Regions from separate parts of the Mesorhizobium sp. M8A.F.Ca.ET.181.01.1.1 genome, predicted to be linked through region 2. Evidence: predicted binding sites of a transcription regulator. Region 2 holds the regulator's gene; the other holds the start of a gene.
The links. Region 2 encodes LexA, which represses DNA repair genes until DNA is damaged. Its sites were predicted from a motif close to TGTTCNNNNTGTGTTCNG; they were not measured.
Positions count from the first base shown of each region.

Region 1 (4,887 bases), on a different contig from region 2:
GTCGGCTGTACGCTCTCGCCTAGGCGGCGAGAGCGGTGAAGGCGGAGGCGTAGACCAGCCTGCCGGCTTCGGGTGCGTCGCCCCAGGCCAGCGCCTGCAGCGCTTCGCCTTGGTATTCGCTATCGAACTTTTCAGCCCGGGCGTGGCTATAGCCGAAACGGCCGTAATAGCCCGGATCACCAAGCACAACGGCCAGTGTCTCGCCAGCGTCCTTGAGCCGGATATGGGCCTCGCGGATCAGCGCGCCGCCGATGCCGGAGCCGTGAAAAGACGGCTCCACCGCCAGCGGGGCAAGCGCCACGGCGGCAAAACTCTTGCCGCCGTTCTGCACGAACAGGCGCGAAAACAGGATGTGGCCAACGGCCTGCCCGTCTTCTTCCGCCACCAGTTCGACGACGGCATCACCGCCGGTCACCAGCGCGTCGACCAGTCCGGCCTCCGCCTGCTGGCCGAAAGCGTGTTCCTCGACGAGGCGGATGGCCTCGCGGTCCCGCGGCGTCGCCGCGCGTATCGACATCATGCTCATGAGAATTTCAGTCCTTTTTCGATCTTGGCTCCGCGCAGGAATTCCGACGCGGCGGCGGGCTTTCCGCCCGCACGTTGAACTTCGACCAGCCTGATCGCGCCTTTTCCGCAGGCGACCGTCAGCCGGTCATCGAGAATTCCTCCCGACTCGCCCAAATCTTCCGAAGGCGACAGGCCTTCGGACAGCGTCGAGCGAAGCAGTTTCAGCCGTTCCATGCGGCCGCCAAATTCAATTTCGGACCAGGCGCCGGGAAAGGGCGACAGGCCACGAATGTGATTGTGGACATCGGCCGCAGGCCGCGTCCAGTCCACGCGCGTCTCGGATTTATCGATTTTCCTGGCGTAAGTCACCCCTTCGGCCGCTTGCGCGGTAAATGTCAGGGCATTCCGTTCCAGCCGTGCCAGCGCTTCCACCATCAGGGCAGCGCCAACGCTCATCAATCGATCATGCAGATCGCCGGCTGTCATATCGGGGTCGATGGCGCATTTTTCAAGCAATGCCACCGGTCCGGTGTCCAGGCCCTCCTCCATGCGCATCACCATCATGCCGCTTTCCAGGTCTCCTGCCATGATGGCCCGCTGGATGGGGGCGGCGCCGCGCCAGCGCGGCAAAAGCGATGCATGGCCGTTGATGCAGCCGAGCCGGGGTGCCTCCAGAACCGCCCTGGGCAGAAGCAAACCATAGGCGACGACCACGGCGATATCGGCGCCAAGCGCTGTAAAGGCGGCCTGTTCGGTCTCGCCTTTCAACGATGCCGGCGTGCGCACCTCGATACCCAACCGCTCGGCCTCGCGCTGCACCGGCGACGGCGTCAGCTCGAGCCCGCGCCGGCCCGCGGCGCGCGGCGGCTGCGTGTAGACGGCGGCGACATCATGTCCCACTTCGGCAATGGCGCGCAGCGTCGGCACCGAAAACTCCGGCGTACCCATGAAGACGACACGAAGGGGCATTTCCCCTATCCCACCAGTTTGCCTGGCGCCTTGTCCTTGGCGAGCTTCCTGAACTTCTTCACCACCATGTCGCGCTTCAACTTGGAGATATGGTCGATGAACAGCACGCCGTTGAGGTGGTCGATCTCGTGCTGCAGGCAGGTCGCCATCAGGCCCTCGGCCTCCATCTCCTGCAGCGTGCCGTCGCGGTCGAGATATTTGACCCGCACGGAAGCCGGGCGCTCGACCTCGGCATAGTAATCCGGGATCGACAGGCAGCCTTCCTCGTAGACCGACCGCGCGTCGGCGCTTTCGAGAATCTCCGGGTTGATGAAGACGTGCGGCGCCGGCGTTTCGTCTTCCTTGGCAAGGTCGATCACCAGCATGCGCAGCGGTTCGCCGATCTGGATTGCCGCCAGCCCGATGCCGGGCGCGTCATACATGGTCGCCAGCATGTCGTCGGCCAGTTTGCGCAAGGGCGCGTCGACGCGCTCCACCGGCTTGGAAACCTGGCGCAGGATGGGGTCGGGAAGGATGATGAGCGGCTTGATCGGCATGGCGTTTCACCTAAGACCTCCAAGGAAAGGCGTCAACCGGTGCGCCTGAGCCTCGTTCACGTTTTGATCTGTGCCAGCCCGCCGAATCGGCTATGCTGTCCACATGAATGATCTCAGCACCATCTTTTCGGAGCCTGTCGTACGGCTCGGCGCCTCGACAATCACGCTGGGTCACGCGCTGGCCTTCGGCGCCTTGCTGTTTCTCGGCTTGTTCGTGGCGCTCGTCGTTGCGCTGTGGCGGTCGGCCAAGGCGCGCGCGGTCGCCGCCGCGGAGGCCGCCGACCATGCCCGCGACGCCGAGACACGCATGGCTGGTATTTTGCAGTCGCAGGCTGAGATGCAGGGCCGCATGGGGGCCATCGCCGAAGTGTTCGGCGCCCGGCAGGCCGAATTGACGCAATCGATCGGCCAGCGCCTCGACGCCATGACCGGCCGCATCGGCCAGACCATGACCGAGCAGACCAAATCCACGCATGAGAGCCTGGCGAAACTGCAGGAGCGGCTGGCGGTCATCGACACCGCGCAAGGCAACATCCAGTCGCTGGCCGGCCAGGTCGTGCAGCTGCAGGCGATCCTCTCCAACAAGCAGACCCGCGGCGCCTTCGGCCAGTCGCGCATGGAGGCGATCGTCGCCGACGGCCTGCCGCATGGGGCCTATGAATTCCAGGCGACGCTGTCGAACGGCAGCCGGCCGGACTGCCTGGTGAAAATGCCGAACGGCGCGCCGTCACTTGCCATCGACGCCAAATTTCCGCTGGAAGCATGGAATGCCATCCGCGCCGCCGACGGCGCCGACCTGCAGAAGGTCGCGGCCCAGGCCTTTCGCCGCGACATCGAGGTCCATGTTCGCGACATTTCGGAAAAATACCTGCTCCAGGGCGAGACGCAGGACACGGCCTTCATGTTCGTGCCGTCGGAATCGGTGTTCGCCGAAATCCATGAGAATTTCGAGGCGGTCGTGCAGAAGGCGCACCGCGCCCGCGTCATCATCGTCTCGCCTTCGCTGCTGATGCTGTCGATCCAGGTCATCCAGGCGATCCTGAGGGATGCCCGCATGCGCGAGCAGGCGCATCTGATCCAGGGTGAAGTCATCAGGCTGATGGAAGATGTCCAGCGTGTCGACGAGCGGGTGCGCAAATTGCAGGGCCATTTCGGCCAGTCGGCCAAGGATATCGAAGACATCCTCGTCTCGACCTCGAAAGTGACCAAGCGCGGCCAGAAGATCGAGGCGCTGGAGTTCGGAGAAGGCGAGGCCGACGTCCCACACGGCGGCGCCGCCAAGGCGGAAGCCGCACCGCGCGTGGCTGATTCCAAGACGGGGCAGTTGAGGCTGAGGGTCGTCGAAGATGGAGAGTAGTCGCTCGACGCCAGAGATTAGCGAAGCGTCTATCCCATCGTCATTCTAGGGCGGAGCAAGGAGCGGAGCGACGCGCGCAGACCCTAGAATTCATGCCGCGACCGCGGCGCGCCGCAACAGTGCAGAATTCCGTTCCACGGCATCCTTCGGCAAGGTCACGGCATGGATCCTCGGGTCAAGCCCGAGGATGACGAAGCGATGGGAGGCTTCGCTAATCGCAGAGGTCTTGTGGGAGCCTACTAACCCTACTGCTCCTCCACCGTCGTCATGCCCTCGAAGTCCGGAAGCCAGTGCAGCGCCGACCGGTGCCATTTCTGGTGTCTCGGGACCAGGTCCTGACGCTGCCGCGAGGTCCCGACCCTGATCCCATAGACCTTCGGACCGTCGCCGACCGATGTCGCATAAAGGTGCGAGCCGCAGTCGGCACAAAAAGCCTGGGCGCGCTTGGCGCCGCTCGCCACGGTCTTGATATAGATTTTCGGCGCGCCCCTGGTGATCCGGTAGTGATCCTGCGGCGCGGGAACGGTGACGCGAAAGGCCGTACCGGTCAGCTGTTGGCAATCGGTACAGTGGCAGATCGAGGTCTTTTCCGGGTCGACCTCCGCCTCGTAGGTGATGGCACCACAATGACAGCCGCCGTCTATCTTCATCGTCATTCCTCCAAAATCGATCGGCTGATCTTAGCGACGCGGGGATGCGAGGCAACGGCGCGGCGCTGGTCCAGAGGCCAGGGCATGGATCACGAAGAGGGTTTTCGGGATCATGCTCAACTTTCATCGGACGCGGATTCGATCACCTTACGCCGCTTTTCCCAGGTGCCCGTGGTCTGCGGCTTGACGAACAGCCGCGCGATCTCAGGCATTTCCTTCTTCAGCCGCGCCTCGATGCGTTCGACACAGGCCTCGATCTCCGGCGCCGCCAGATGGTCCTCGAATTCGATGCTCAGGGCGGCAACGATCTCTTCCGGTCCCATATGCACCGTCAGCACACCGTTCGCCCGCTGCACCGCCGGATCCTGCTGGACGATCGCCAGTACCTTCCTCTGCACCTCGGGTGAGGCCGGCTCGCCGATGAGCAGGCCCTTGCTTTCACGCGCCAGGAAGATTGCCGTCGCGCCGAGGATGAGCGCGATGCCGATCGAGGCGGCGCCGTCGAGTTCGGGCATCTCGAAAATCTCCGCCGCCAGGATGCCGGCAAAGGCGACGGTCAGGCCGAGCAGCGCGGCACTGTCTTCGAACAGCACCGTATAGACGCTTGGGTCCTTGCTCGATTGCACGGCCTGCAGCCAGCCTTGCCTTCCCTTCTGCTTGCGGAACTCCTTCAGTGCCACCAGCCAGGAGCTGCCTTCGAACAGGAAGGACAGGCCCAGAACGATATAGTTCACCTTGACGTTGGCGACCGGCTCCGGCGCCATGATGTGGACAACGCCCTCGTAGAACGACACGCCGGCGCCCAGCGCGAAGACCAACAGGGCGACGATGAAGCTCCAGAAATAGAGTTCGCGGCCATGGCCGAGCG
Region 1 covers NZ_SRTV01000006.1:289,440-294,326, reverse strand. Annotated here, with positions in the region: gene EN824_RS22505 (N-acetyltransferase) at 20-526, opposite strand; gene fmt (methionyl-tRNA formyltransferase) at 523-1,476, opposite strand; gene def (peptide deformylase) at 1,482-2,012, opposite strand; gene EN824_RS22490 (DNA recombination protein RmuC) at 2,116-3,369, shown strand; gene EN824_RS22485 (GFA family protein) at 3,615-4,019, opposite strand; gene EN824_RS22480 (cation diffusion facilitator family transporter) at 4,136-4,887, opposite strand, start outside.
Region 1: EN824_RS22490 (DNA recombination protein RmuC) is a predicted target of LexA. The motif match lies at 2,066-2,083, and genes of this name have one in related genera.

Region 2 (4,887 bases):
CGGTCCGGTGCGGCCGGACAGCTACGACTTCTCCTTCGACAGCTATTTCGCAGGCATCGGCGGCAGCGGCTTCTTTCTCGGCAATCCAACGGTTGTCGCTACCGACGATGGTGAGATGTCGCTGCCAGCCCGTCTTTTTTCAAGCATCGAAAACGCCCGCGAAGCCATCGCCGACCACATCAGGGGCAGCATCGGCGGCGCCGAAGGCGAGATCGCGGCGGCGCTGATCGTCGGCGTGCGCGCCGGCATTCCCGATGAAATCAACGAAGCGATGCGGCGTACCGGCATCTATCACATCATTTCCATTTCGGGACTGCATATGGCGCTGGTCGCCGGCACCATCATGGGTCTGTTGCGCGGTGCCTTCGCGCTGTTTCCAGACTTTTCCGCGCGCCGGCCGGTGAAGAAATATGCGGCCGCCGCCGCACTTTTCTCGATCGCCGCCTATCTCGTCATTTCCGGTGTCGTCGTTGCGGCCGAACGCAGCTTCATCATGCTGGCGGTGATGCTGATTGCCGTCTTGTTCGATCGCGCGGCGCTCACCATGCGCAACCTGGCCATCTCGGCGATCGCCGTTATCCTGGTTTCCCCGCACGAGGTCGTCGGCCCGAGCTTCCAGATGTCGTTCGCGGCAACCGCGGCCCTTGTTGGCGCCTATGCCGGCTGGGCGGACCACCGCGCTGGTAAGACGAGGCCACCGTCGCCAAAGCGGTCACTACCCGGGTTCCTGACGCGAAAATTCCTGCTGGCGACAGGTGGATTGGCCATGACCTCCATCATTGCCGGCAGCGCGACGGCGCTGTTTGCCATCTGGCATTTCCAGCGCGTATCGCCGCTCAGCCTGTTCGCCAATCTGGCCGTCATGCCGATCGTGTCGGTGGTCGTCATGCCTTTTGCGGTCCTCAGTTCGCTGGCGATGCCCTTCGGCGCCGACGGCCCGTTTCTCTACGTGATGGGCAAAGGCCTGACAGCGATGATCGCCGTATCGTCATGGATATCGGAGCGCTCGCCAATCGATGGGGTAGGTCTGATCTCGCAGCAATCCGTGCTGCTGGTGGCCGTCGCGCTGGTCATCGCGACGATGGCGACGACCTGGCTGCGGCTCGCGGCACTGCCATTCGCACTTGCCGGTCTGTTGACTGTGTCGGACATACGCACGCCCGACGTGCTGATCTCGGAAGACGCACGGCTGGTCGCACTGCCGATCGGCAATGGCGAACTGGCCGTCAACCGGGAACGTCCGAACGAATTCGCGGCCGACAACTGGAAACGCGCTCTGGTCTCCGAAACAATCGTCAAACCGGAAATGTTCGACAAGGCGGACGGGCAATTCGATATTGCCGCTCCCACCGACCTGCCGCAGGGATCGCCGTTCTATTGCCGCGAAGGCCTTTGCCTTGCCAGGCACCCTTCCGGCGCGATCGTCGCCTATGTCGAGGATCGCAAGAACACCTGGAAAGCCTGCGCCTTCGCCGACCTGATCGTCGTCAATGACGCGACCGCCTATGACGCCTGCCACAATCCGCTGGTTGTCGTCGTCACGAAACGGCAGCTCGCCCGCAAGGGAAGTGCTGCCGTCTTCTTCGATCCCCAGTCGGCCACAACCCCGGCTGTGATCGAATTCGCTGTCGACGGACCATACCGGCCCTGGCACGAGCAGCGAAAATTCTCACGCGAGGCGAGGGGGCTGCCGCCCTATAAAAAGCCAGACAAGTCCGATGGCAAACCGGCTCAGTAGCGCCTGATCAGCCCGACCAGCTTGCCTTGTACCTTGACTCTGTCCGGCCCGAAAATACGCGTTTCGTAGGCTGGATTGGCGGCTTCGAGCGCGATCGAGGCGCCTTTACGGCGGAACCGCTTCAGCGTCGCTTCCTCCTCGTCGACCAGCGCCACGATGATTTCGCCCGGACTTGCCGTGTTCGCATTGCGGATGATGACCGTGTCGCCGTCGAAGATACCAGCCTCGATCATCGAGTCACCCTTGACCTCCAGCGCATAGTGCTCGCCGCCCATGATCATATCCGGCGGCACCGAGATCGAATGCGTCTGATGCTGGATGGCATCGATCGGCACACCGGCGGCGATACGGCCCATGACCGGGATGGACACGGCTGAAACCACATCGTCGTCATTGCCGGCCGCGGGCAGACGCGAAGGCGCCGTCGCCGGCTTGAGCTGGCGGCCAAGATTGTTTTGACCAAGGCTGCCCTGGATGACGCTGGGCGAAAATTTCTTTGCCGCGTTCAGGCCGGGCGCGATCGAATCCGGCAGCCGCAGCACCTCCAGCGCGCGCGCCCGATTGGGTAGCCGGCGAATGAAGCCGCGTTCCTCCAGCGCCGTGATCAGGCGATGAATCCCGGATTTGGAGGCAAGATCGAGCGCTTCCTTCATCTCGTCGAAGGAGGGCGGTATCCCGCTTTCCTTGAGCCGTTCGTGGATGAACATCAGCAGTTCATGTTGCTTGCGTGTCAGCATGGCGGCCCCCAAGGCATTGAACGAAGGTCTGAACCAGAATCGAAAAAACAAACCCAGAACAAACACTATCTGTTCCAGTTGTGTTCCGCAACCGTTTAAAGTTTAATGAATTTGTTAAGGCTGCGGATGTTTTTTGTCCGCTACGGCGGGCAGAAGCCGACCTTTTCCGCCATCGGCAGGCCCATTGAAATCGTTATGGTTAATGGCCTGTGGCCCATCCGCTCCCGAGTTTGGCGTCAGCCGTTCGGAAGGCTTTCCCCGGGCGGATTGTATAATTTATCGGTCCGTTATTCGCGGAACGAAACGAAACCAAAACGCCAACGACTGGCAGCTTCGGGGCAGCGATGGACCCAGGCGTCCGGCCCCACTCCGACCAACGCGTGCGAATAGGTGTCGCGGAAGCGCCGGAGTCATCCCGAACCAGCTTTCAAGCTGCCGGCGCGGGCGGCGTATTTGGTCGGGCCGCTGTCTTAGCTGTGGACATAGACGTGCAGGGTGTAGCCGATATGGGCCACCATAAGCGCCTTGGCCCGCTCGACGTCACGATCGAGTGCCGCTTCCATGATCGCGGTATGGTGTTCGATCGCAATCGCTTCGCGCAGCGCCTCCATCGCCTCTTCGTAGCCATCCTTGAGGCCGGCCGCGGCCCGCAATGTCGGCGCCAGACCAAGAAAGCGATGATGCCGGCGCAATTGATCCGAGATCGTCGAGCGGAAACGCAACAGCCAATCGCATGTGGCGGCGCTCAGCAGCGCCGCATGGAAAGCCTCGTGATTCTCGTCCCATTTGTCGACCGCCGCATCCGAGGGATCGTCGACCGCGGTTTTGCAACGGGAGAGCCGGTAGTGGGCGGTGACCACGGCATCTTCCCATTCCTTGCCGCCTTTCTCCATCGATTCGAGGAACAGGGGGATCTCGACCACCATCCTGGCGCGCGCCAGGTCCTCCAGTTCGGCCCGCGACACCCGAGCCACGGTAAAACCGCGATTGCTGATGGCGGTGACCAGGCGTTCGGCCTCGAGCCGCGACAAGGCTTCGCGCAATGGCGTCCAGCCGACTCCATAGGTGCCGCGCAGTGCACTCAGTTTGAGCGGGGCGCCGGGCATGAGGCGCGTGGTCAGGATATCGCGCCGCAACAGCTGATAGGCTGCCTCCGTCTTTGTGGAGCTCGTTTGATCCTGCATCGCGGTCCATCCGTCGTCTGGCAGGGAAAATTATATATGATGTAGGGGCATGGCAAGAATTATATATAATGTTTGACACAAGCCGGCGGACTGACCATGATCGTTTGCAGTAGCCGCGCTGCAAGCGGCGCTGATCAAATCTGGGAGGAAATGATGTTGAAGTCGAAATCCGCTTGGTTGTCGGGTTTGTTCATGGCTAGCGCGTTGATGGTGAGCGCCGGCAGTGCCGCCGCCGACCAGATACGCATCGGCATTGCCAATTTCGGCGAGCACCCCCAGCTCAATGCCGCCATAGCCGGCTTCAAGAAGGCGCTGACGGACAATGGCTTCGTCGAGGGCAAGGACGTCGTCTATACGGAAAGCCATACCAATTTCGATGCATCGCTGGTGCCGCAGATGATCGCCAAGCTGCAGGCGGAGCAGCCCAAGCTGATCTACACCATCACCACGCCGGTCTCGCAGATCGCCAAGAAGGCGCTCGCCGGTTCCGGCATTCCAATCGTCTTTGCCGCGGTCACCGATCCAGTGGCGGCCAAGCTGGTGCCGTCGTGGGATTCAGGTGACGAAGGCATGACCGGCGCCAGCGATCTGCAGGACGTCGCCGCGGTGATGGCCTTCACCAAGAAGCTGCTGCCGAACGCCAAGCGCTTCGGCGTGCCTTACAATCCGGGCGAGGCCAATGACGTTGCCTTGGTCGAAAAGATCAAGGCGGCGGCGCCCGCCGCTGGCTTCGAGGTGGTGGAGGTCGGCATCGACAACGTCAATGACATCCAGCAACGTATCGCTTCGCTCGCCGGCAAGGCCGACGTCATCTACGGCCCGGCCTCGAACCTGATCCAGCCGGCGATCGCCGCTGTCTCCGCCGCCGCCCGCCAGGCCGGTATCCCGGTCGTCAACTCCGATGACAGCGCGGTCCGCAACGGCACTGTGCCGGCGAGCTTCGCGGTCAATTACACGCAGGTTGGCATCAACGCCGGCGACATCGCCGCAGAGATACTCAAGGGCAAGGATCCCAAGACGATCGCGCCGTCGCGCCCGGCCTACAAGGATCACATGGCAACGATTTCCCGCAAGGCGATGGCCGCGTTCGGCATCGAGATACCGGCCTCGATGGCAGATTGCGGCTGCATCGTCGACTGACATCAGGCTGCATGAAGGTGACGGCGCGGGCGCCGTCACTTTTCATGTCAGGGAGGAACGATGCTCGAGATCCGATCCGCGCGCAAAG
Region 2 covers NZ_SRTV01000001.1:1,366,677-1,371,563, forward strand. Annotated here, with positions in the region: gene EN824_RS06685 (ComEC/Rec2 family competence protein) at 1-1,738, shown strand, start outside; gene lexA (transcriptional repressor LexA) at 1,732-2,475, opposite strand; gene EN824_RS06695 (GntR family transcriptional regulator) at 2,946-3,659, opposite strand; gene EN824_RS06700 (ABC transporter substrate-binding protein) at 3,813-4,799, shown strand; gene EN824_RS06705 (ABC transporter ATP-binding protein) at 4,860-4,887, shown strand, end outside.